3 regions of the Nocardia sp. NPDC006044 genome follow, and region 2 is predicted to be linked to each of the others. Evidence: riboswitches for the same ligand, from Rfam matches in the RefSeq annotation. Region 2 holds a riboswitch; each other region holds the start of a gene.
What was found. A riboswitch is a leader RNA that binds a small molecule or an ion and turns the genes downstream of it on or off. The one in region 2 is predicted to bind S-adenosylmethionine.
Positions count from the first base shown of each region.

Region 1: linked by a shared signal. The riboswitch ahead of ACFYO1_RS22280 (rhodanese-like domain-containing protein) and the one ahead of ACFYO1_RS25545 (amino acid ABC transporter permease) in region 2 are both predicted to bind S-adenosylmethionine.
Region 3: linked by a shared signal. The riboswitch ahead of ACFYO1_RS14705 (tRNA-dependent cyclodipeptide synthase) and the one ahead of ACFYO1_RS25545 (amino acid ABC transporter permease) in region 2 are both predicted to bind S-adenosylmethionine.

Region 1 is NZ_JBIAID010000002.1:1,026,522-1,033,558, forward strand. It holds gene fgd (glucose-6-phosphate dehydrogenase (coenzyme-F420)) at 1-767, shown strand, start outside; gene ACFYO1_RS22275 (O-succinylhomoserine sulfhydrylase) at 825-2,039, opposite strand; gene ACFYO1_RS22280 (rhodanese-like domain-containing protein) at 2,095-2,511, opposite strand; SAM riboswitch class IV at 2,526-2,642, opposite strand; gene ACFYO1_RS22285 (hypothetical protein) at 2,706-3,152, opposite strand; gene ACFYO1_RS22290 (FAD-dependent oxidoreductase) at 3,500-4,888, shown strand; gene ACFYO1_RS22295 (amidohydrolase family protein) at 4,950-5,822, shown strand; gene ACFYO1_RS22300 (DUF456 domain-containing protein) at 5,823-6,305, opposite strand; gene ACFYO1_RS22305 (CaiB/BaiF CoA transferase family protein) at 6,561-7,037, shown strand, end outside.
Region 2 is NZ_JBIAID010000003.1:190,010-197,046, reverse strand. It holds gene ACFYO1_RS25570 (ABC transporter permease) at 1-268, opposite strand, end outside; gene ACFYO1_RS25565 (ABC transporter substrate-binding protein) at 271-1,890, opposite strand; gene ACFYO1_RS25560 (LLM class flavin-dependent oxidoreductase) at 1,887-2,999, opposite strand; gene ACFYO1_RS25555 (ABC transporter substrate-binding protein) at 3,003-3,977, opposite strand; gene ACFYO1_RS25550 (amino acid ABC transporter ATP-binding protein) at 3,977-4,744, opposite strand; gene ACFYO1_RS25545 (amino acid ABC transporter permease) at 4,741-5,757, opposite strand; SAM riboswitch class I at 5,948-6,042, opposite strand; gene ACFYO1_RS25540 (hypothetical protein) at 6,431-7,037, shown strand, end outside.
Region 3 is NZ_JBIAID010000001.1:3,238,935-3,245,971, reverse strand. It holds gene ACFYO1_RS14725 (TetR/AcrR family transcriptional regulator) at 1-448, shown strand, start outside; gene mgrA (L-glyceraldehyde 3-phosphate reductase) at 489-1,532, shown strand; gene ACFYO1_RS14715 (acyl-CoA dehydrogenase family protein) at 1,549-2,730, opposite strand; gene ACFYO1_RS14710 (hypothetical protein) at 2,851-3,453, shown strand; SAM riboswitch class IV at 3,543-3,661, shown strand; gene ACFYO1_RS14705 (tRNA-dependent cyclodipeptide synthase) at 3,638-4,270, shown strand; gene ACFYO1_RS14700 (MFS transporter) at 4,267-5,703, shown strand; gene ACFYO1_RS14695 (sugar porter family MFS transporter) at 5,889-7,037, shown strand, end outside.

The DNA of each region.
Region 1 (7,037 bases), on a different contig from region 2:
ACCCGGCGGTGATCGCGCAGGCCTTCGCCACCATGGGTTGTCTGTACCCCGACCGGATCATGCTCGGCGTCGGCTCCGGCGAGGCGCTGAACGAGATCGCCACCGGCTACAAGGGCGAGTGGCCGGAGTTCAAGGAGCGCTTCGCCCGGCTGCGCGAGTCGGTCGAGCTGATGCGCGCGCTGTGGACCGGCGACCGCGTCGACTTCGCGGGCGAGTACTACAACACCGTCGGCGCGTCCATCTACGACGTGCCCAAGGGCGGCATCCCGATCTATGTCGCCGCCGGCGGACCGCTGGTCGCGCGCTACGCGGGCCGCGCGGGTGACGGCTTCATCTGCACCTCCGGCAAGGGCATGGAGCTCTACACCGACAAGCTGATGCCCGCCGTCGCCGAGGGCGCCGCCAAGGCCGGACGCACCGTCGACGACATCGACCGGATGATCGAGATCAAGATCTCCTACGACACCGATCCCGAACTGGCACTGGAGAACACCCGCTTCTGGGCCCCGCTGAGCCTGACCCCGGAACAGAAGCACAGCATCACCGACCCGATCGAGATGGAGGCCGCCGCCGACGCCCTCCCGATCGAGCAGATCGCCAAGCGCTGGATCGTCGCCAGCGACCCCGACCAGGCCGTCGACCTGATCAAGCCCTACCTCGACGCCGGCCTCAACCACCTGGTCTTCCACGCCCCCGGCCACGACCAGCGCCGCTTCCTCGACCTGTTCCAGCGCGACCTCGCGCCGCGCCTGCGCGCACTGGGCTGATCCCACGAGAAAGGCTCCGCCCGTTCCGGATACGAACGGGCGGAGCCTTTTTCGTGGCTAGCTCAGGGCGTGGTCGAGGTCGGCGAGAAGGTCCTCGACGTCCTCGAGGCCGACGGAGATGCGGACCACGCCGTCGGAGAGGCCGATGGTGGCTCGGCCTTCCGGGCCCATCGCGCGATGAGTTGTGGTGGCGGGGTGGGTGATCAGCGACTTGGCGTCGCCGAGGTTGTTCGAGATATCGATGATGCGCAGGCGGTTGAGCACTTCGAAGGCGCGCTTCTTCGCCTCGTGCGCAGGCGCGTTCAGCTCGAAGGTGACCACGGTACCGCCGGCGCTCATCTGGCCGGTGGCCAGGTCGTGTTGCGGATGTGATTCCAGGAACGGGTATTTCACCCAGCTGACCGAGGTGCTGGTCTCCAGGAAGCGGGCTATGCGCAACGCGGACTCGGTCGAATGCCGCACGCGCAACGGCATCGTCTCCAAACCCTTGAGCAGCGTCCACGCGTTGAACGGGCTCAGCGCCGGACCGGTATGGCGCATCAGCGTTTTCACCGGGCCGTCGATGTAATCCTTCGCGCCGAGGATCGCGCCGCCGAGCACCCGGCCCTGGCCATCGATGTGCTTGGTGCCGGAATAGACGACCACGTCGGCGCCCAGCTCGAAACCGCGTTGCAGCAATGGGGTGGCAAAGACGTTGTCCAGCACCACCTTCGCGCCCGCGGCATGCGCGAGCTCGGTGACCCGGCGCACGTCGACGAGGGTCTGCATGGGGTTGGCCGGCGTCTCGAAGAACACGGCCTGGGTGGGCACCGACAGCGCCTGCTCCCATTGATCCAGATCCTCGCCGTCGACGAAGACGGTCTCCACGCCCCAGCGCGGCAGGATCTCGTTGCACACCACGAAGCAGGACCCGAACAGGCTGCGCGCGGCCACAAGTCGATCACCGGCGCCGAGCAGCGCGCCCAGCGCGGTGAAGACCGCGGACATTCCGCTCGCGGTCGCGAAGCACGCCTCGGCGCCGTCGAGCAGCCGCATCCGCTCCTCGAACATGGCGACCGTCGGGTTGCCGTAGCGGGAGTAGACGAAATGCTCCACGTCCCCGGTGAACGCGGCCTCGGCGGCCTCCGCGCTCTCGTAGACGAAACCGGAGGTCAGGTACAGCGCCTCCGAGGTTTCCTCGAAACCGGAGCGGCGCAACCCCCCTCGCACGCCGAGGGTCGCCGCGCCGACACCCTCGGGCAGCGGCTTGTCGAACGCACCACCTGTGATCACGACTGCCTCCCGACGACAGAGCTCCGCGACAACGCGTCCACCGAACAGCAGCTACTCATGACTGCCGCCAGGGCAGGCCGAGGGCGCGCCAGCCGGCGCCGCCGCGATGTCCGTCCGCGTCGAGCGGGCCCTCGAAGCCCTCGAGCACGTTGTACGAGGTGCCGAACCCGGCCTGGGTCGAGGCGATCGCCGCGCCGATCGAGCGCTGGCCGGAGCGACAGAGGAAGATCACCGGCGCCTCCGGGTTGTGCCCGTCGAGCGCCGTGACCAGCTGCTCGGTGAACTCGCCGTTGCGCGACCCGGTCGAATCGACCCACTCGATCAGTACGGTCGGGCGCTCGATCGAGCTGGTGTCGGGCACGCCGACGAACTTCCACTCGGCCTCGGTGCGCACGTCGACCAGGACGGCTTCGGGATTGTCGCGCAACAGATCCCAAGCCTGCTGCGGGGTGATGTCACCGGCATAACTCATCTGGACCCTCCTAGAATCCGCACTTGCCGCGCTCGGGTTTGACGCGCGGCCAGGTCGTCACCCGGAGCACCCCACCGCGGAGGAGGGTTGCCGACCAGTATTGCCGGGGCTTGACACTGGTTCTCATGACCTTCCGCTGAGATTGCCTGGACGAGGGTCACCCTGTCAAATGGCTGCTCACGGTATGAGAATGCTCAATTACAGACCAGCCATTTGTCGCCGGAGCGAGTCAGATTCCAGGTGGAAGTCTGCTCGTCGCCGTCGACCTTGGTGGTGACCGTGGCCTTCGCCCGGTCGCCGTCGCGCTGCGGATCGACGAGTTCGATGAATTCCACGGTCTTTCCGCCGCCGGAGCGCCCGGCGAGCGGGGAGCGTTTCGGATCGAAGCCCGGGCAGCCCGCACCAGGTGGGGGCACCAGGTCGGTGTTGTTGGACCCGTCGACGAAGTTGCGCACCGCGGCGGCGATCCGGTCGGAATCTGTGACATTTTTCTCAGCGGGCGACACGACCCCGCCGATGATGATCGCGCCGAGCACGATGACCGCGAGGACGGCCGCGGCGACGAACGGTGCCACGGAACGCTTGTCGGTCTGATCGACCGTGATGACCTCGTCTTCGGCGGGTGACTCCTGATCGCTCATGCCACGATGATCCCTGGTCGGCAGGGCTATCCGACGCTCGACCCCACCGGGGGCGCCACACCCGGCGAAGGCCGGTGTCCCGCGCGGGAGTCGACGCCGCGAGATCGGGTAGCCCGGACAGAACGCCTAGGGTGGCATCCATTCAGTTCTCGCACCGCCGAGGGCGGCCGTGGCCGCCACCGATAGAATCGCGAGACTGCGGCCTGCTGTCATAGCCGCGACTGAGGTGGCCACGAGCCGACAACCGCAGTGTCCGCGCCGTCAGGTGCAACCAGCCAGCGCGTAACTTAGCCTAGGCTAAGCAAGACGCCGTTAATTTGTTCTCGACCATAAGGGTGCGCGTAAAGATGACCGACCAGAGTGCAGCTGACCGCCCGCTCCGCATCGCCATCGTCGGCGCCGGGCCCGCGGGAATCTATGCCGCCGACGCCCTGATGAAGTCGGATGCCGAGGTGAGCATCGACCTGTTCGAGCGCATGCCCGCGCCGTTCGGGCTGATCCGCTACGGCGTCGCGCCGGACCACCCGCGGATCAAGGGCATCATCACCGCCCTGCACAAGGTGCTGGACAAGCCGCAGGTCCGCCTGCTCGGCAATATCGATTACGGCACCGACATCACCCTCGATGACCTGCGCACCTTCTACGACGCGGTGATCTTCTCCACCGGCGCCAATGCCGACCGCGCGCTGGGCATCCCGGGCATCGGCCTGGACGGCTCCTACGGCGCCGCGGACTTCGTCTCCTGGTACGACGGTCACCCGGACGTGCCGCGCACCTGGCCGCTGGACGCGGAGAAGGTCGCCGTGCTCGGCGTCGGCAACGTCGCGCTCGACGTGGCCCGCGTGCTGGCCAAGACCGGCGACGAGCTGCTGCCGACCGAGATCCCGCCGAACGTCTACGCCGGCCTCAAGGCCAACAAGGCGCTCGAGGTGCACGTGTTCGGCCGCCGCGGCCCGGCGCAGGCCAAGTTCACCCCGCTGGAACTGCGCGAGCTGGATCATTCGCCGACCATCGAGGTCATCGTCGATCCGGAGGACATCGACTACGACGAGGGCTCCGAGGCCGCGCGCAGGCACTCCAAGCAGGTCGACATGATCGCGAACACGCTCGAGCAGTGGGCGATTCGCGACGTCGGCAACCGCCCGCACAAGCTGTTCCTGCACTTCTTCGAGTCGCCCGCGGAGATCCTCGGCGAGGACGGCAAGGTCGTCGGCCTGCGCACCGAGCGCACCCAGCTCGACGGCACCGGCAACGTCAAGGGCACCGGCACGTTCAAGGAATGGGACGTGCAGGCGGTCTACCGCGCCGTCGGCTACCTGTCGCAGAACCTGACCAACCTGCCGTTCGACGACCAGGCCGGCACCGTGCCCAACGAGGCGGGCCGGGTGATCGCCGACGAGAACGCCGACGGCGCCGACCGTTACGTCCCGGCCACCTACGTCACCGGCTGGATCAAGCGCGGCCCGGTCGGCCTCATCGGCCACACCAAGGGCGACGCCAACGAGACCGTGGCCTGCCTGCTCGACGACAGCGCGAACTTCACCCCGGCCACGCGGCCGGAGCTGGACGCGGTCACCGAGTTCCTGGAGAGCAAGGGCATTCCGTTCACCACCTGGCAGGGGTGGTACCGCCTGGACGCGCACGAGCGCTCGCTCGGCGAGCCCGAGGGCCGCGAGCGGGTGAAGGTCGTCGAGCGCGAGGACATGCTGCGCGCCAGCGAGCCGCACAAGGTCTAGCCCGACCGGGTTTGTTACCTCCGCGACAGCGGAAAGACTCGCACTGAGGCATTCTGTACAGGTGTTCGATGCCCATCTCCACATCTTCGATCCGCGGTTCCCGCGGTTCGAGAACGAGGGCTACCTGCCCGGCCCGTTCACCATCGCCGATTATCGAAAGCGGATGTCCCGCTTCGACATCGGCGGCGGAGCCGTGGTCAGCGGGTCATTCCAGGGCACCGATCAGACCTATCTGCGGGCAGCCCTCGCCGAGCTCGGCGAGGGCTGGGTCGGGGTGACCCGGCTGGACCTGGACGCCACCGACGACGAGATCGTCGAGCTGGATCGGATCGGCGTGCGCGGCCTGCGGTTCAACCTCAAGCGGGCCGCCGCCGACATCACCGGCATGACCTTGCAGGCGCTGCGGGCGCACGAGCTGGTCGGCTGGCACGTCGAGGTCTACATCGACGGGCAGATGCTCGCGTCGTTGCAGCCGGTGATCTCGAAACTGCCGGTGTTCTGCATCGACCACCTCGGCATGTCCGACGAGGGCCTGCCCTACCTGCTGGATCTGGTGGACCGCGGCGCGCGCGTGAAGGCGACCGGGTTCGGCCGGGTCGCGATGAGCGTCCCGGACACCCTGCGGCGCATTCACGCGGTCAACCCCGAAGCCTTGATGTTCGGCACCGACCTCCCCGGCACCCGCGCCGGCCGTCCGTTCCAGGACTCCGACGTCGACCTCATCTGCGACGTGGTCGGCACCGACATGTTCGCCGTCCTGGAAGACAACGCCCGCGCCTTCTATCGCCTCCCCGCCCGCCTCCGCCCCCTGCCGGCCGACCCCGCCCCCACCCTCCCCCTGCTGCACCCCGACCAGCCGACGCTCCCCATCCGCCGCGACAGCCTGCCCAAACCCGAAGTGGCGGACACGATCCCGTTCCCGGTCATCGAGTAGCTAGGCGGCGATCGCGCCGATCACCCAGACGCCGGTGGCGAGCAGGGCGCCGAGGAGTTCGATGAGCATGGACAGGCCGACGCCTTTGAGCGCGTGCACCGTTGACTGCCAGGCCTGCCGGCCGACGCGCAGGCGGTGGAGTTCGGAGAGGTAGACGCCGAGCACGAAGCCGGCGAACAGGCCGACCACGGGGATGACGAAGAATCCGACGATGCCGAGGACCGCGCCGAGCACGAGTGAGCGGTTGGCCACGCCCGCGTCCTTCATCTTCCGGCCGGGCCAGGTGTATTTGATGACCCCGGACAGCACCAGCAGAGCGGTACTGATGCCGAAGACGATCCAGGCGGTCGCGCCGCCGGTCATGAAGGCCCACACCGCGATCGCGCCGAAGATCAGGATGACGCCCGGCAGGATCGGGACGATGATGCCGAGCAGGCCGACCAGAATGACCAGGCCGACGAGGACCTCACCTCCGCTACTCACGACTCCGCCTCGCCGGTCTCTCGCATGACTCCGCCTCACCGCGCGGGCTCGCCGGACGTTCCCGCGAATGGTGCGCTGGTGAGATTGTGTCGTACCGGGTGCGTCCGCGCACGACCCCGGAGCAAGGTGCCCCGGGCGACCGAGACGATGGCTGAGGCAGCGTTATTGTCATACTGTCAATACACCGGCCGGTCCGCTTCCCGAAGTGCCGCCGCAGTGCCGGTGTGCTGGATCAACGACGAACCGAGGTAGGGCGTGAGCACTCCATCCACCGCCGCTAAAGGCCCGCTGGCGGGCATCAAGGTCATCGAGCTGGCCGGTATCGGCCCGGGACCGCACGCCGCACTGCTGCTCGCCGATCTGGGCGCCGACGTGGTGCGGATCCAGCGCGCGGGGCAGATCCCCGGCGGGTTCGACCGGCCGCAGCAGCGCGGGCGGACCATCGTCGAGGCCAACCTCAAGGATCCGGCCGACATCGAGAAGGTGCTCGGGCTGGTCGAGAAGGCCGACGTGCTCATCGAGGGCTTCCGGCCGGGCGTGACCGAGCGGATGGGGCTCGGCCCGGAGGACGCGCTCGCCCGCAACCCGCGCCTGGTCTACGGACGGATGACCGGGTGGGGCCAGGAGGGTCCGCTGGCAGATCGCGCCGGGCACGACATCAACTACATCTCCATCACCGGCGTGCTGCACGCCATCGGCCGCAAGGGCGAGCGCCCGGTGCCGCCGCTGAAC
Region 2 (7,037 bases):
GGCCGGTGACGATCGAATGCCCGAGGTCGCCGCGCACCGCGTGCCCGAGCGCGGTCCAATACTGGTCCCACAGCGGACGATCCAGCCCGTAGCGGGCCTGCAACTCGGCGATGGCGGCCTTGTCCACCGGCGTGCCCGCACCGGCGCCGTCGGCCGCGATCGAGATCGGGTCGGCGGGCAGCAGGTAGAGCACGACGAACGAGATGGTGAACGCGGCCCACAGCACCCAGATCGCCTGCAGGACCCGCAGAGCCAGATAGCGCGCCATGACTACCGTCCGCTCAGCCAGGTGTCGAAGAACTGCAGGCGGGCCGATGCCTCGAACTTCAGGTCCTGCGTGGTGCCGGCCGCACCGATGGCCTGGGACAGCTCCACCGTCGGAATCAGCAGCCCGGCGTCGAGCACCTGCTGCTGCGCGGTATGCACGAGGCCGGTGCGCACGCCGGTGTCGACGGTGCTCAACTGCCCGTTCAGCGCGTCGTCGAGGGCCGGAATGGGCCCGCGCGCATTGAGATTGCGCCCCTCCAGACCGAACGAGGTGCGCAGGATGTCCCCATCGGCGCGGGTGGTGTTGCCGTAGGAGCTGTCGAAGTCCTTCGAGTTCTGCTTGGCGGTCTGCTCGGCGACCGACACCAGGTCCAGCTTCAGCTCGACCCCGACCTGGCGCAGCTGCTGCTGCACCAGCTCGATGATCGCCTGGTTGCCGCCGAACACCTGACTGAACACCACCGAGAAGGACAGGCGCTCACCGTTCTTCGCCCGGATGCCGTCCCCGCCGGGTACCCAGCCGGCTTGGTCGAGAATGCCGCGGGCCTTGACCGGGTCGTAGGCCAGGCGCGCCGACAGGTCCTGGTAGCCGGGCGTGCTGCTGGCCAGCGGGCTGGTCGCGGGCTTGAACTGGGGCCCGAGCACGGTGTCCACCAACTGCTTCCGGTCGATGGCGGGCAGCAGCGCCTGGCGCACCGCCGGGTCGCGCAGCGGCCCGCGGGTCACGTTGGTCTGGAAGCCGAACGGCACACCGGGATTCGCGGTGCTCAGCACCCGCCCGCCGGCTGCCTCGATCTGCGGCGCGTCCTGCGGTAGGGCATCGCTGATCGCGTCGAGCTGGCCCGACGCGAGACTGCCGGTGCGCACACCGGATTCGGGCACCACGGTGAACTCGATCTTGTCCAGATAGGCCTCGCCGCGATGCGCGAACACCGCCGAACCCCACTGGTAACCCGCGCGTTTGGCCAGCGTCGCCGACGCGTCCTGGCGGTAGCTCGCGTAGGTGAACGGGCCGCTGGCGATATTGTCGCCGAGGCAGCGCTGCTCGGCCGGCTTGGCGGTGGTGGCCTCGGCCTGGATCCCGAGCTGGGTCGTCGAAGTCGCCTGCAGGAACTGCGCGTTGGGCTTGCTGAACTCGACCCGCGCGGTCAACCGGTCCACGGCGGTGGTGCCGACGTAGTTGGTCAGGTAGCTGGCGGCGAGCGCCGCCTTGGCCGCGCCGAGCTTCAGCACCGAATCGAAGGTCTGCCGGACCGAGTCCGCGGTGAACGCGGTGCCGTCGCTGAACGTGACGCCGTCGGTGAGGTGGAAGGTGAACACCTTCGCGTCCGGAGTGACTTCCCAGCTCTGCGCGAGCCACGGCTTCAACTCGCCGGTCTTCGGATCCTGGTCGGTCAGCGAATCGACGATCTGCCGGGTGACGTAGAGCGTTTGGTTGGTGCCCGACTGCGCGGGATCCGAGCAGGTCGGAGCCTGGGACAGGCCGTAGCGCAGGGTGCCGCCCGGCTTGGGCGGCCCGGCATCGCCGCCGGGTGCGGCCGAATCGGTGCCGCAGGCGGTCACGGCGGTGGCCGCCGCGAGGGCGCCGGCCAGCGCGACGATTCGATGGCGGGTGCGAATCACGAGGTAACTCCAGAAGTTTCGGCGCGGACGGGTTCGTCGCGCGGGTCGAGCTCGGCGGCATCGGCGCCGGTGGCCAAGGGGCGGCTGGGAATTCGGCGGCGCAGCTCCGGCGCCACCTCGGTCTGGAACAGCGCCAGGCTGTCCAGGTAGTCGATCTCGGGGCGGCCGTCGCGCTCGGCGGACAGATGGATCACCTCGTGGCCGAACTGCTCGTGCTGCCTGCCGACCTTGTCGATCACCTGCTCCGGGCTGCCGACCAGAGCCGAACTGCGCGTGACGAAGTCGTCCAGGGACTCGAACACCACCGGCAGGCCGAGCTTGCGCGCCAACGCGAGTCGCGCCTCGAAGATCGGGCGGTAGGTCTGCAATGCCTGCTGGGAACTGCGGGCGACGTGGAAGCCCGCCGTGCCCGCGCCGACCAGCGCGTCGGCGGGGTTGTGCCCGTAGAACTCCCAGCGCTCCCGGTAGTGACGGACCAGTTCGGCGTACGGCTCGATCGGGTTGGTGACGTTCGCCGAGAACAGCGGATCACCGTGGCGCGCGGCCAGTTCGACCGAATCCCGGCTGGTCGCGCTGCCGTGCCAGATCCGGATCTTCGGCTGCCACGGCCGCGGCAGCGCCTTGGCGTTGGTCAACTCCGGCCGGAACCGGCCCGACCAGGTGACGCTGTCGCTGTCCCACAGCGCCCGGAACAGGTCGTAGCCTTCACGATTGCGGTCCCACTGGTCGTCAGTGGTGACGTGGAACAGCTCGGCCTGCGCGGCCCCGTTGCCCTTGCCGATGATCAGCTCCAGGCGCCCGCCGGACAGGTTGTCCAGCGTCGAGTAGTCCTCGAAGGCGCGCACCGGATCGAGCAGGCTCAGCGTGGTGACCGCGGTGAACAGCGTGATGCGGGAGGTGACGGCGGCGATGTGGCTGAGGATCACCGGGGGAGCGGCGGACAGGAACGGATCCTCGTGCCGCTCACCGACGGCGAAGCCGTCGTAACCCAGATCCTCGGCGAGCCTTGCCTGTTCGACGACGTTGCGCAGGCGCTCCCTGGTGCCGGGCAGCCGGCCGGTGGTCGGATCCGGCACCCGGGTGACGAGGGTGAAGAGTAGGAATTTCATGTCTCACCGCTGCTTCGGTAGGCCGGGCGGATTGATCCGCGACTGGGTGACCTGCTCGGTCTTCAGGCCCCACCGATCGATCACCTGCTGGTAGGTGCCGTGTTCGATGGCGTAGTTGAGCGCGTGCTGGACCGCGGTGACCAGCCCGTTGTTCTTCTTGGTGAGCACCGCGATCTCGCCTTGCAGCGCGTCGCCCGCGCCGGAGAAGGTGGCCAGGATCTTGGTCTGGTTCGCGGTGGCGGAGTGGTAGATCGCGGTCGGGTTCGGGCCGATGTAGGCGTCGAGCCGTTGCGAGGCCAGCGCGAGGTAGTAGTCGCTGGTCTTGTCGAAGTAGGCGATGTCGATCGGCGGCAGCTTCTCCGCGGTGTTCTGCTCGTTCCACTTCACCAGCAACTGCTCCTGGTTGGTGCCGGTGCCGACGCCGATCCGCTTGCCCGCCAGGCTTTTCCGGTCCTTGTACTCGAGCGTGCTCTGCTTGGGCACCTCGAGCGCGACGGTGTCGTTGCGATAGGTGGCGAAGTCGTACTTCTCCTTGCGCTCCTCGGTGACCGTCACGTTGGAGATGAACGCGTCTACCTCACCGGAATCGATGCGCACGAAGTTCTGCGACCAATCCGCCACCTGCGCATCGAGTTTCAGACCGAGAATGTCGGCGACCAGGGAGGCGAAATCGACCTCCGAGCCGACCACGGTCTTGTCGTCGTTGGCGTAGAAACGCAGCGGCGGTGCGGTGCCGGACGCGCCGGTCACCACGAGGGTGCCGCGATCGCGGATGGCTTGCGGCACTTCGGCGGCGATGCTGTCCACCTTGGCGGCGCGCACCCGGCCGGTCTGGGCGGCGGAGAGGTCGAAGGTGATCGCACCGGCGGGCTGGGCCGCGGACTCCGCTTCGGGATCGGTGCAGCCGGTGGCCAGCAGTACGACCGCGGTCGCGGCGGCGGTGGCCAGGGCGGAGAGCTTCATCGGATACCTGTTCATCAACGGACTCGGGAAAGGAAGGCGCGGGTGCGCGGGTGTTCGGGATGGTCGAGGACGGCCTCGGGCGGACCCTGCTCGACGATCGCGCCGGCGTCGAGAAACACCACGGTGTCGGCGATTTCGCGGGCGAAGCCGATCTCGTGGGTGACGATCACCAGCGCGGTGCCGCCGTGCGCGAGATCGCGGATCACATCCAGGACCTCGCCGACGAGTTCGGGGTCCAGCGCGGAGGTCGGCTCGTCGAACAGGATCACCCTGGGGCGCAGGGCAAGTGCCCGGGCGATCGCCACTCGTTGCTGCTGCCCGCCGGAGAGCCTGCGCGGGTAGGCGTCGGCCAGCTCGCCGATGCCGACCCGGTTCAGCAGCACGCGCGCCTCGGCCTCGATCTCCTTGCGGTCGCGGCGCTGCGCGGAAAGCGGTGCGATGGTGACGTTGTCGAGTACGGTCAGATGCGGGAACAGGTTGAACTGCTGGAAGACGAACCCGATGTGGGAGCGCTGCTTGCGCACCTCGCGGTCGGGCAGCGCGTGCAACGTGTTGCGGCGCAGCCGATATCCGATCAGTTCACCGTCGATGTGCACGGTGCCGGCGTCCAGCGACTCCAGGTGGTTGACCACCCGCAGCAGCGTGGACTTGCCCGAACCGGACGGGCCGATCACCGTGACCACCTCGCCGGAGCGCACGGTCAGGTCGACGCCGCGCAGGACCTCGTGTGCGCCATAGGATTTGCGGACGCCGCGGACCTCGACGGCGAGTGCGGTGCTCATCGGGTCGCTCCTCGCGGTGCGGTGGAACCGGAATCGGCGATCTCGCGCAGCTTCTGCCAGGCCCGCTGGGCGGGCGACGGCGGTGGCGTGCGCTGGGTGCCCTTGGCGTAGTGGCGCTCGATGTAGTACTGCGCCACCGAGAGAACGGTGGTGAGCACGATGTACCAGGCGGTGGCGACCAGCAGCAGCGGCACCACCCGGCCGTTGCGGCCGTAGATCACCTGAACCTGGTAGAACAGCTCGGCAATGGCCATCACCGACACGATCGAGGTGCCCTTGAACAGGCTGATCACCTCGTTGGTCGCGTTGGGCAGGATCGAGCGCATGGCCTGCGGGACCACGATCGAGCGGAATTGGCGCACCTTCGGAATGCCCAGCGCGGCAGCCGCTTCGAGCTGACCGGCGTCGACGGAGATGATGCCCGCGCGGATGATCTCGGCCGAATACGCCGCCTGATGCAACGCGAGCCCGATCACCGCCGCGGTGAACCCGCTGATCACGCCGTTCACCTCGAAGGTGAAAAACGAGGGGCCGAACGGGATTCCGACCGAGAGCGTGTTGTACAGGTAGGCGATGTTGAACCAGAACAGCAGCTGCACGATGAGCGGAATCGAGCGGAACGCCCAGATGTAGCACCACGAGATCACCCGCAGCACCGGATTGTTCGACAGCCGCGCGATAGCCAGCGCGGTGCCGAGCAGGAAGCCGAGCGCGGTGCCCCAGGCGGTGAGCTCCAGCGTCACCTTCAGCGAGGCCAGCACCGACTTCGCGGTGATGTACTTCGCGAACGTCGGCCAGTCCCACCCGGGGTTGGTGACCAGGCCGTGCACGAACTGAGCCAGCAGGATGAGCGCGACGGCGCTGATCACCCAGCGCCACGGGTGCCACTGCTTGGCCACCTTCGGCGCGGAGTCCGTCGTCGGCGCCGCGGATTCGTCCGGCGCCGCCTCGAGCACTGGTTCGGATCGGCCACCGGCCTTGTCGACGGCATCGGGTGCAATAAATGCACTCATGTCGAAGTCCTTCGGAAGAACGAACGAGACCGCGCCACATCGGGCCGCGGTCACACCACCCGGCCAGCGACGGGTGCAACGAACTGGCTGCGGGTCAGACCCGACAGCTCGCGGAGGTCACCTTGCATTGGTCGATGTGTCGGCGGCCCCAACGGGTGCCTCGGGCAGCGGCGATTCGCATTTCGGTTCTCCTCCATCGGTCCCGGCGGAAGCACCCGCACCCGGTGAACCGGGGGGTTGCTGCGACGTCGACGAGCCAGGTCTCTCGGTCGCTCTGGATGGTTGTCGCCGCTCCGGACATCGGACGATGTCAGGGTCGAGCCGAATTATCATGCCCAGCAGGAGAACCCTTAGGCAAGGGAAGCAATCATCGTGAGCGTAGATCTTGCCGCAGCCCGGTTTGCCGGGTAGGTCGGATAGCCGAATATGCGCTGGCGCAGTCTGTTCGGGGTCGGTCGACTTCGCGGGGCGGGCGCTCACGGACTCGGGCGGCTCCGCCGGGAAGCAGCATACGGCCTACCGCCGTCCGCGGGGTACGGACCCCGCGAACTGGGCGTCGGCGGTGCGGCCCTGGGGACACGCCGATAGCTTGCCGCAGGCAATAATGCCAGTTCAGGGCGTTAGCCGGAGTACCGTCAACCTTCGATTGCGTCGACGATGAGAAGAGGTCTCCATGGCCGTAGCGCGCCGTCTGACCGTATTGTCCGCTGTCGCGACCTGCTCGGTCGCGCTGGCGCTCGCGGCCCCGTCCGCGGGCGCGGCCCCGAATTCGCCCGCCGCCCCGGTTCCGCCGGTGGTCACCGACCGTTCCGGGCAGACCGGCGCCGTCGCACCCGGTGATCTGTTCGGCGTCTACAACGCCGCCATCGACGGCCTGCGCGCGTTCGGCATGCAACCGTTCCTCTACCCGACCGCGGCCGCGTACTGCCTCAACGGCAACTCCCTCGGCCTGGCCCCGGCCGTGGCCGGCGCGGTGCCGGGTCCGTGGCCCAAGACCTCGGTCACCATCCCCGGCCTCGACCTGTCCGCCGTCAAGGCCGGGCAGACCATGTTCACCTTCGTCCCCTACGGCCTGAACCAGGACGGACCGGACACCACCGGCATGCAGGTGGCCTGGCTGAACGTGACCAGCGGCCGCGGCGGACTCGCGTCGATGGGCCCGCTGTCCACCATCCTGCGCGCGATGATCCCGGCCGAGGTGCCGATCGCGCTGCGCCCCATCGCCGAACGGGCGATCCAGGACTTCTTCTTCGCGGCCCTCCCGATGGGCGGCGTGCGCG
Region 3 (7,037 bases), on a different contig from region 2:
CGTCGCCAAGCAGACCATCTACCGCTGGTGGCCGTCGAAGGTCGACATCCTGCTGGACACGATCATCGAGGACACCGGCAAGCACCTGCCCGTTCCGACGGAAACGCCGACGGCGGACAGCATCCGGGACTATCTGCGTGCCTTCGCGCGATTCCTCACCCGCGACCCCGCGGGCAAGGTCCTGCTCGCGCTCATCGCCCAGGCCCAGCATGATCCCGGTACCGCCAAGAGTTTTCACGAGCGCTACCTAGCGCCGCGCCGCGCCGCGGAACGCGAGCTGCTCGTGCGCGGTATCGACGCCGGTGCGATAGCACCCCGATTGAGCCCCGACGCCGCGCTCGACGCGCTCGTCGGACCGATCGTCTATCGCGCCCTGACCGGCGAACCCATCCCCCGCGCCCTGGTGGACACCCTCGTCGAGGACCTGCTCGCACCCCGCCCGAACTGACTGTCCGTACAACCGATTTCGCGAGGACGAGGAGGTCCGCATGACATACGTTCCGGAACCGACCAGGTATGACGGCGCCATGAGTTACCGCCGATCGGGCCGATCCGGTCTCGACCTGCCGCTGCTCTCGCTCGGCTTCTGGCACAACTTCGGCGACGATCGCCCCTACCTCGTGCAGCGCGATATCGCTTTGCGCGCTTTCGATCTCGGCATCACGCACTTCGACCTGGCGAACAACTACGGCCCGCCCTACGGTTCGGCGGAGATCAACGCCGGGCGCATCCTGCGCGAGGATCTCGCCGCGTATCGCGACGAACTCGTCATCTCCACCAAGGCCGGATGGGACATGTGGCCCGGTCCGTATGGACAGGGCGGCGGGTCCCGCAAGTATGTGCTCGCCTCCCTCGATCAGTCCCTCGGCCGGCTCGGACTCGACCACGTCGACATCTTCTACTCGCACCGGTTCGATCCGACGACTCCGCTGGAGGAAACCGCCGTCGCGTTGAATACCGCTGTCCGCCAAGGGAAAGCGCTATACGTCGGTATTTCGTCCTACACCGCGCAGGATTCGCTCACGATGGCGAAGCTGCTGCGCGAACTCGGTACGCCGCTGCTCATCCACCAGCCGTCCTATTCGATGCTCAACCGCTGGATCGAGACCGAGGGCCTGCTCGACGCCGCCGCCGAGGAAGGCTTCGGTGTCATCGGGTTCACCGCGCTCGCGCAGGGCCTGCTCACAGCCAAGTACCTCGACGGCATTCCGCCGGAATCGCGTGCCGCCCAAGACAAATCGTTCCAGAACGAGCTGCTCACCCCCGAGATGATCGATCGCCTGCGCAAGCTGAACGCACTGGCGGACAAGCGCGGACAGACACTGGCGCAACTGGCCCTGGCCTGGGCGCTGCGCGACGACCGGGTGACCTCGCTGGTCATCGGCGCGTCCACCACCGACCAGCTCGAGCAGAACGTCGCGGCGCTGGAAACCCGCGACTTCAGCGCCGATGAGCTGGCCGAGATCGACGCGCTGCTCGACGACGACGGCGAGGTCGATCTGTGGCGGGCGGCGCGGCAGGGCACGCTCTGAAAGGTGCTGCCCCGGCTCAGATCGTCGGGTTCACCACGTCCAGGCCGAGCGCGAGCCTGCCCGCGTGCTCGTGTTGGGTGTCGCGCAGATACAGATGCTGGGTGAGCACGGTGAGATCGCGCCAGAGCCGCTGGATCGGGCTCGATTCGTAGATCGAGCTCGCACCGGCGATGCGGAACAGGTCGTCGACGGCGGCGCGGCAGGTATCGGCGGCCCATACCGCTTGCTGGTGCAGCTCGCAACGGTCGGCCACCGCGAGCCGGCTCAGGTCCTCGCCGCGCAGCCGCCGGTCGACATAGGTATCGAACACCGCTCGCGTCGACTCGCGCGCGGCCCGGATAGCGGCCTGTGCCCGGCCGACCGTCCGCTGGATCACCGGATCCTCGGACGCGGGCTGGAATTTCGGCGGCCCGACCCGCGTCGGCAGCACGGCGAGCACCTCGTCGAGCGCGTGTTCGGCGGTGCCGATCGCGACCCCGGCGAACCCGGGCGCGAGCAGACTGAACAACGGGAGCCGATACTTCGCGTCCGCGAGCGAGCCGGGCGCGTAGAACGGAAAGGTCCGGCGCGCAGGCACATACACGTCGTCGAGCGCGAAACTCATCGAGCCCGTGCCGCGTAAGCCGGCCACGTGCCAGTCGTCGATGATGCTCACCTCCTCGGTGGGCACGACGACCGAGACGAGTTCGGGTGACCCATCGGCGCCCGCCTTCGGCGCGCCGTCCGCGTCGAGCACGACGGTGTTCGCCATAACCCAACCGGCATAACCGATTCCGCTGGCGAACGGCCACCGCCCGGTGACCCGGAACCCGCCATCGGTGGGCGTGCTCCGGCCATTCGGGCCGAAGACGAGCGACATCGGCCCGACCCCCTCGGCCAAGACCGCTTCGACACCGGCGGCAGGCAGTTTCGACGCCACGATGGCCGGCGCCGTCGCACAGATGAACAGACTCCATGCCGTGCTCGTGTCCGCGTAGGCGATCGCCCGCACGATCTCGAAGGCCTCGTCGAGCCCGATCAGACCGCTGCCACCGACGCCGGTCGGGGCGAACACGCCCCACAGACCCGTGGCCGCGATGGCATCGACCACGTCGGCCGGAAGATCACGGTCGTCCTCGGCCTTCTGGCTGTACTGCCGCGCGATGGGCGCGAGTTCGGTCACCGCACCGAGCGCGTCGTCCAGCGAACGGATGGCCATCGGCGAGCTCCTTCGTCGTCGGGCGCGGGCCGCGCCGGGCAGATGCTGGTCCAGCTTCGCCCCCGCTCGATCGAACGCGAAAGCCCTGTTTTCACTGAGCGGACCGAGGATTCTGGATCCGTGAAGATTTACGCCGATCGGGCTCCCGTCGCCGCCCGGCAAATGGTGACGGACCTCCTGGTGACGGCGTGGGTGTACGGCTCGATCAGGGCCGCGCTCTGGCTGCACGACCTGGTGCGGAAGCTCGCGGTTCCCGGGCAGAAGCTGGAGGGCGCGGGTGGCGGCCTCGCCGACAGCCTCGGTGACGTCGGCCGCAAGGTGGGCCGGGTTCCGGTGGTCGGCGACGACCTGACCTCACCGTTCGAGCGGGCCGCGGGCGCCGCCCGCTCGATGGCCGAGGCCGGACACGATCAGCAGGCGCTCACCAACGATCTGGCCATGGCCCTCGCGATCGGCCTGCTGATCGTCCCACTCGGGCTCGTCCTGTTCGTCTGGCTACCCCTGCGGCTGCGCTGGATCCGAAGAGCCGCCGCGGCGGTATCGCTGCGCACCGTGCGGGGCGGACAAGACCTGCTCGCCTTGCGCGCGCTCACCAATCAACCACTGCGCACACTCAATCGGATCGACACGGATGTGGTGGCCGCGTGGCGGCGCGGCGACGACGACACGGTCCGTGCACTGGCGGCGCTGGAACTGCGCGGACTGGGCTTGCGTGGCAGCTGAATTCACCCGCCACGCGGACGGACCGGGTACATAACTCAGCACGATTCAAAAGCGTGACAACGCTTCTGGCGTGCGGCACGCTCGAGTCAGGTCAAGAGTGCCAGCGTCAAGTCCCCGGCTAGCTGGCCGGCAACCCTCCAACCGCGGCGGGGTGCCCCGGGTCAAGACCAGGCCGAGCCGCGTGATGCGGCCCGGGCAAGCGCGGGCTCCACCGACACCTGGAGCCCGCTCGAGAGACGGGGGTGATCTGATCAACCGGTCGAACTTCGGCCGCTGCGCCATCGCGGTCGCGGACACCCTGCAACGCCACAACCTCAGCGGCGGAACCGATATCGATCGGCATGCGCGGGCGCGCATCGCCGGCGACCAGTGGATCGCCCGCAATATCGGTTACATTGACCAGATCAATTGCCCGACAAACATATTGCGCTGGGACTTCGCACTTTCCCATCCGCGCTACGGCGATCTGTACGACGCGATCGAGCAGGCCTACGAGACCGACGAACCGTATCGGCACGCCATCGACAGCACCATCGACCGGTTCATCGAGCGGCGGCTCTCGCGCGAACCGGAAGTCAATCAGGATCAGGTCAGGAAGTCTTGCCGCGCATATCTTTTGGAGGAATGCCCGATCATCATACCGCTGTGGGCGCACGAGGGTTTCGACTATGTGATCTACCCGCAGAAGATCTCCGCCGCGATGGGACGCACGCGGGAGCTGTTCGTCGAGCCGGAGCATCCGGACCGGGTCGCCTGGCTGCCGCTGCGGTTCAAGAAGCGCAAGTCGGCGCTGACTGCCGCGGAGGGCGGCCAGTGACCGCCGAGCTGCCCGCGCGGCGGCGGGCCATCGGGTTCACCGGACTGGCGGTGGCGTCGTTTCTCGGGTGCGTCGACCTGACCATCGTCACCACCGCGTTGCCCGCCATCGGCGCGGATCTGCGTGCGGGAGCGTCGAATACGGAGCTGACGCTCGGCGTCTTCCTGATGGCGTTGTCGATGTTCATGGTGACGGCCGGCCGGGTGGCCGATCGGCTCGGCCGGCGAAAGGTGTTGCTGTTCGGGCTCGGGCTGTTCGTGGTCGCGTCCGCGGGTGCGGCGGTGTCGTGGTCGATCGGGGTGCTGCTCGTCGCGCGGTTCGTCCAGGGCGCGGCCTGTGCCGTGCTGTACACGAGCACCTCGACCTTGGTGGAATCGCTTTTCCCACCGGGTGATCGAGGGAAGGCGATCGGCTGGTTGTATTCGGTGAACGGGCTCGGGCTGGCCATCGGTCCGGTGCTCGGCGGCCTGCTGGTGCCGAGCCTCGGCTGGCAGTCGATCTTCTGGATCAATATTCCACTCGGTGTCGCCGCCTTGATCGCGATCGCGGTCGCGGTCCCGCGGGTGGCGCCTGACCCCGGCGGCGGGACCGATTGGGCCGGGCAGGTCGTGGTCGCGTTCGCCGTGGTATCGGCGGTCGGCATCTTCGTGCTGGGCGACCTGCGTGGCTGGTTGTCGCCGTGGGTGCTGATCGCCGCGATCGTGCTGGTCACGGCCGTGGCGGCCGGAATTGCCGCCGAGCGGCGGGCGGCGAATCCGTTGATCGACCCCGCGCTGTTCGGCAATCGCCGGTTCGTCGCGGCGATCGTGTCGGATTTCTCGCTCGGTTTGTTCTATGCCGCTGCGCTGCTGGCGATTCCGACGTATCTGACGCAGGGCCGGGCCTTCGACGTGCGGCAGGCCGGATTCGTGCTGCTGCTCGTCAGCGGGACGCTCGCGCTCTCGTCGCCGGTCGCGGGCCGGTTCGTGGATCGGCTCGGCGCACAGTCGTTGCTGCCGTGGGGATTCGGGTTACTGGCCTTGGCGGGCGCCGGCCTGGCCTGGTCGACGTTCGGTGACCTGCCGGCGGTGCTCTTCGTCGCGCTGGTCCTGTTCGGTGGCGGCTGGGCCCTGGTACTCGGTCCCGCGACCGTGCTGGCGATCTCGACCGTGTCGCCGTCGCGGTCCGGCTTCGCGGTCGGCGCCTCGTGGACGTTCCACAATCTGGGCGGCGCGATCGGGGCGGCCGTGGCGACCGTCGTATTCGGGCATATCGACCTCGAGCGCGCGCAGGACGTCGGCGACGCGACCGGCCGGGTGGCCTCGATCATCGCGATCACCAGTCTGGTGGCCGCGATCGTCGTGGTCGTTTTGACCGGCGGACGCGGCGAAAAAGCGTCCGGCGGCCGGTCAGTGGCCGATCCGCCGGTCCCCGTCGAGGCGGGGACAACGTAGCTCACCGGAGTGCGGCGGTTCTCGTTTGCCGCGAGAACCGCCGCACCGCAATGGCTTCCCCACCACATCAGATAAAGCTCATAAATCCGATAAATTACGCATCCGGTCAAACGTGAAAGTAATTCTGTTCACAAACGAGACCGTTAAGTTTGCGCAGCGCGTTCCGGCACTATCCACTGGAGCGCATGCCCACCGAGAATACGACGATCACCAGGCGCCGGAGTTTCATTCCGCGGCTGCGCCGTCGCAACCTCGATGGGTACGAGCTGGTCGTCTCGGCCCCGGAAAAACCGACGGCCGACGAAAACCAGAGCGCCGACCGCAATGTCGTCATCGTGGCGCTGTTCGCGGCGCTCGGCGGCATGCTCTACGGCTACGACACCGGCATCATCTCCGGCGCACTGCCCAAGATGTCCGCGCAGTGGGGCATCGACCACACCCGCCAGGAGATCCTCACCGCCGCGATCCTGGCCGGCGCGGTGATCGGCGCGCTGGTCGGCGGTTCGCTGTCGAAGGCGCTTGGCCGCCGCAAGACCATCTTCATCATCGCCTGCGTCTTCGCCGTGGGCGTGCTGGCCTGCGCGCTCGCCGTCGACGCCTGGATGATGACCGGCTGCCGCTTCTTCCTCGGCCTCGCCGTCGGTGCCTGCTCGCAGATCGTGCCGACCTATATCGCCGAACTCGCGCCACCGCACCGCCGCGGCGCGATGGTCACCTTCTTCAACATCGCCATCGGCCTCGGCATCTTCCTGGCCAACCTGGTCAGCGTCGTCGCGGCCGGCGACGGCACCTTCGAGCCGAGCAACGACTGGCGCTGGATGATCGGCATCGCCGTCCTCCCCGCGCTCGTGCTCGCCGCCGCCATGCTGCAACTGCCGGAGACGCCGCGCTGGCTCATCGACAACGGCACGATCGGCAAGGCCAGGGTGGTGCTGCGCTGGATGCGCCCCAACCGTTCCGCCGCCGTCGACGAAACCCTGAAGATCTGGGCGATCTCGCAGCAGGAGCACAAGGATTCCCGCGGCGGCTGGGCCAACCTGACCCAGCGCTGGGCTCGGCCCGCGCTGGTCGCCGGCCTCGGCATCGCCGCCTTCACCCAGCTCTCCGGGCTGGAGATGATGATCTACTACTCACACACGATCCTCGGCAGCGCAGCCGGTTTCAGTACCGGACTGGTCGTCTGGTCCGGGCTCGGCATCGCCGCTGTCTACCTCGTCTTCACCGCGGTCGGCGAGCGCCTCGTCGACAAGGTCGGCCGCCGGCGCCTGATGCTGCTGCTGATCCCCGGCGCCACCACCTTCCTGTTCGGCTTCGGCCTGCTATTCGTCCTCACC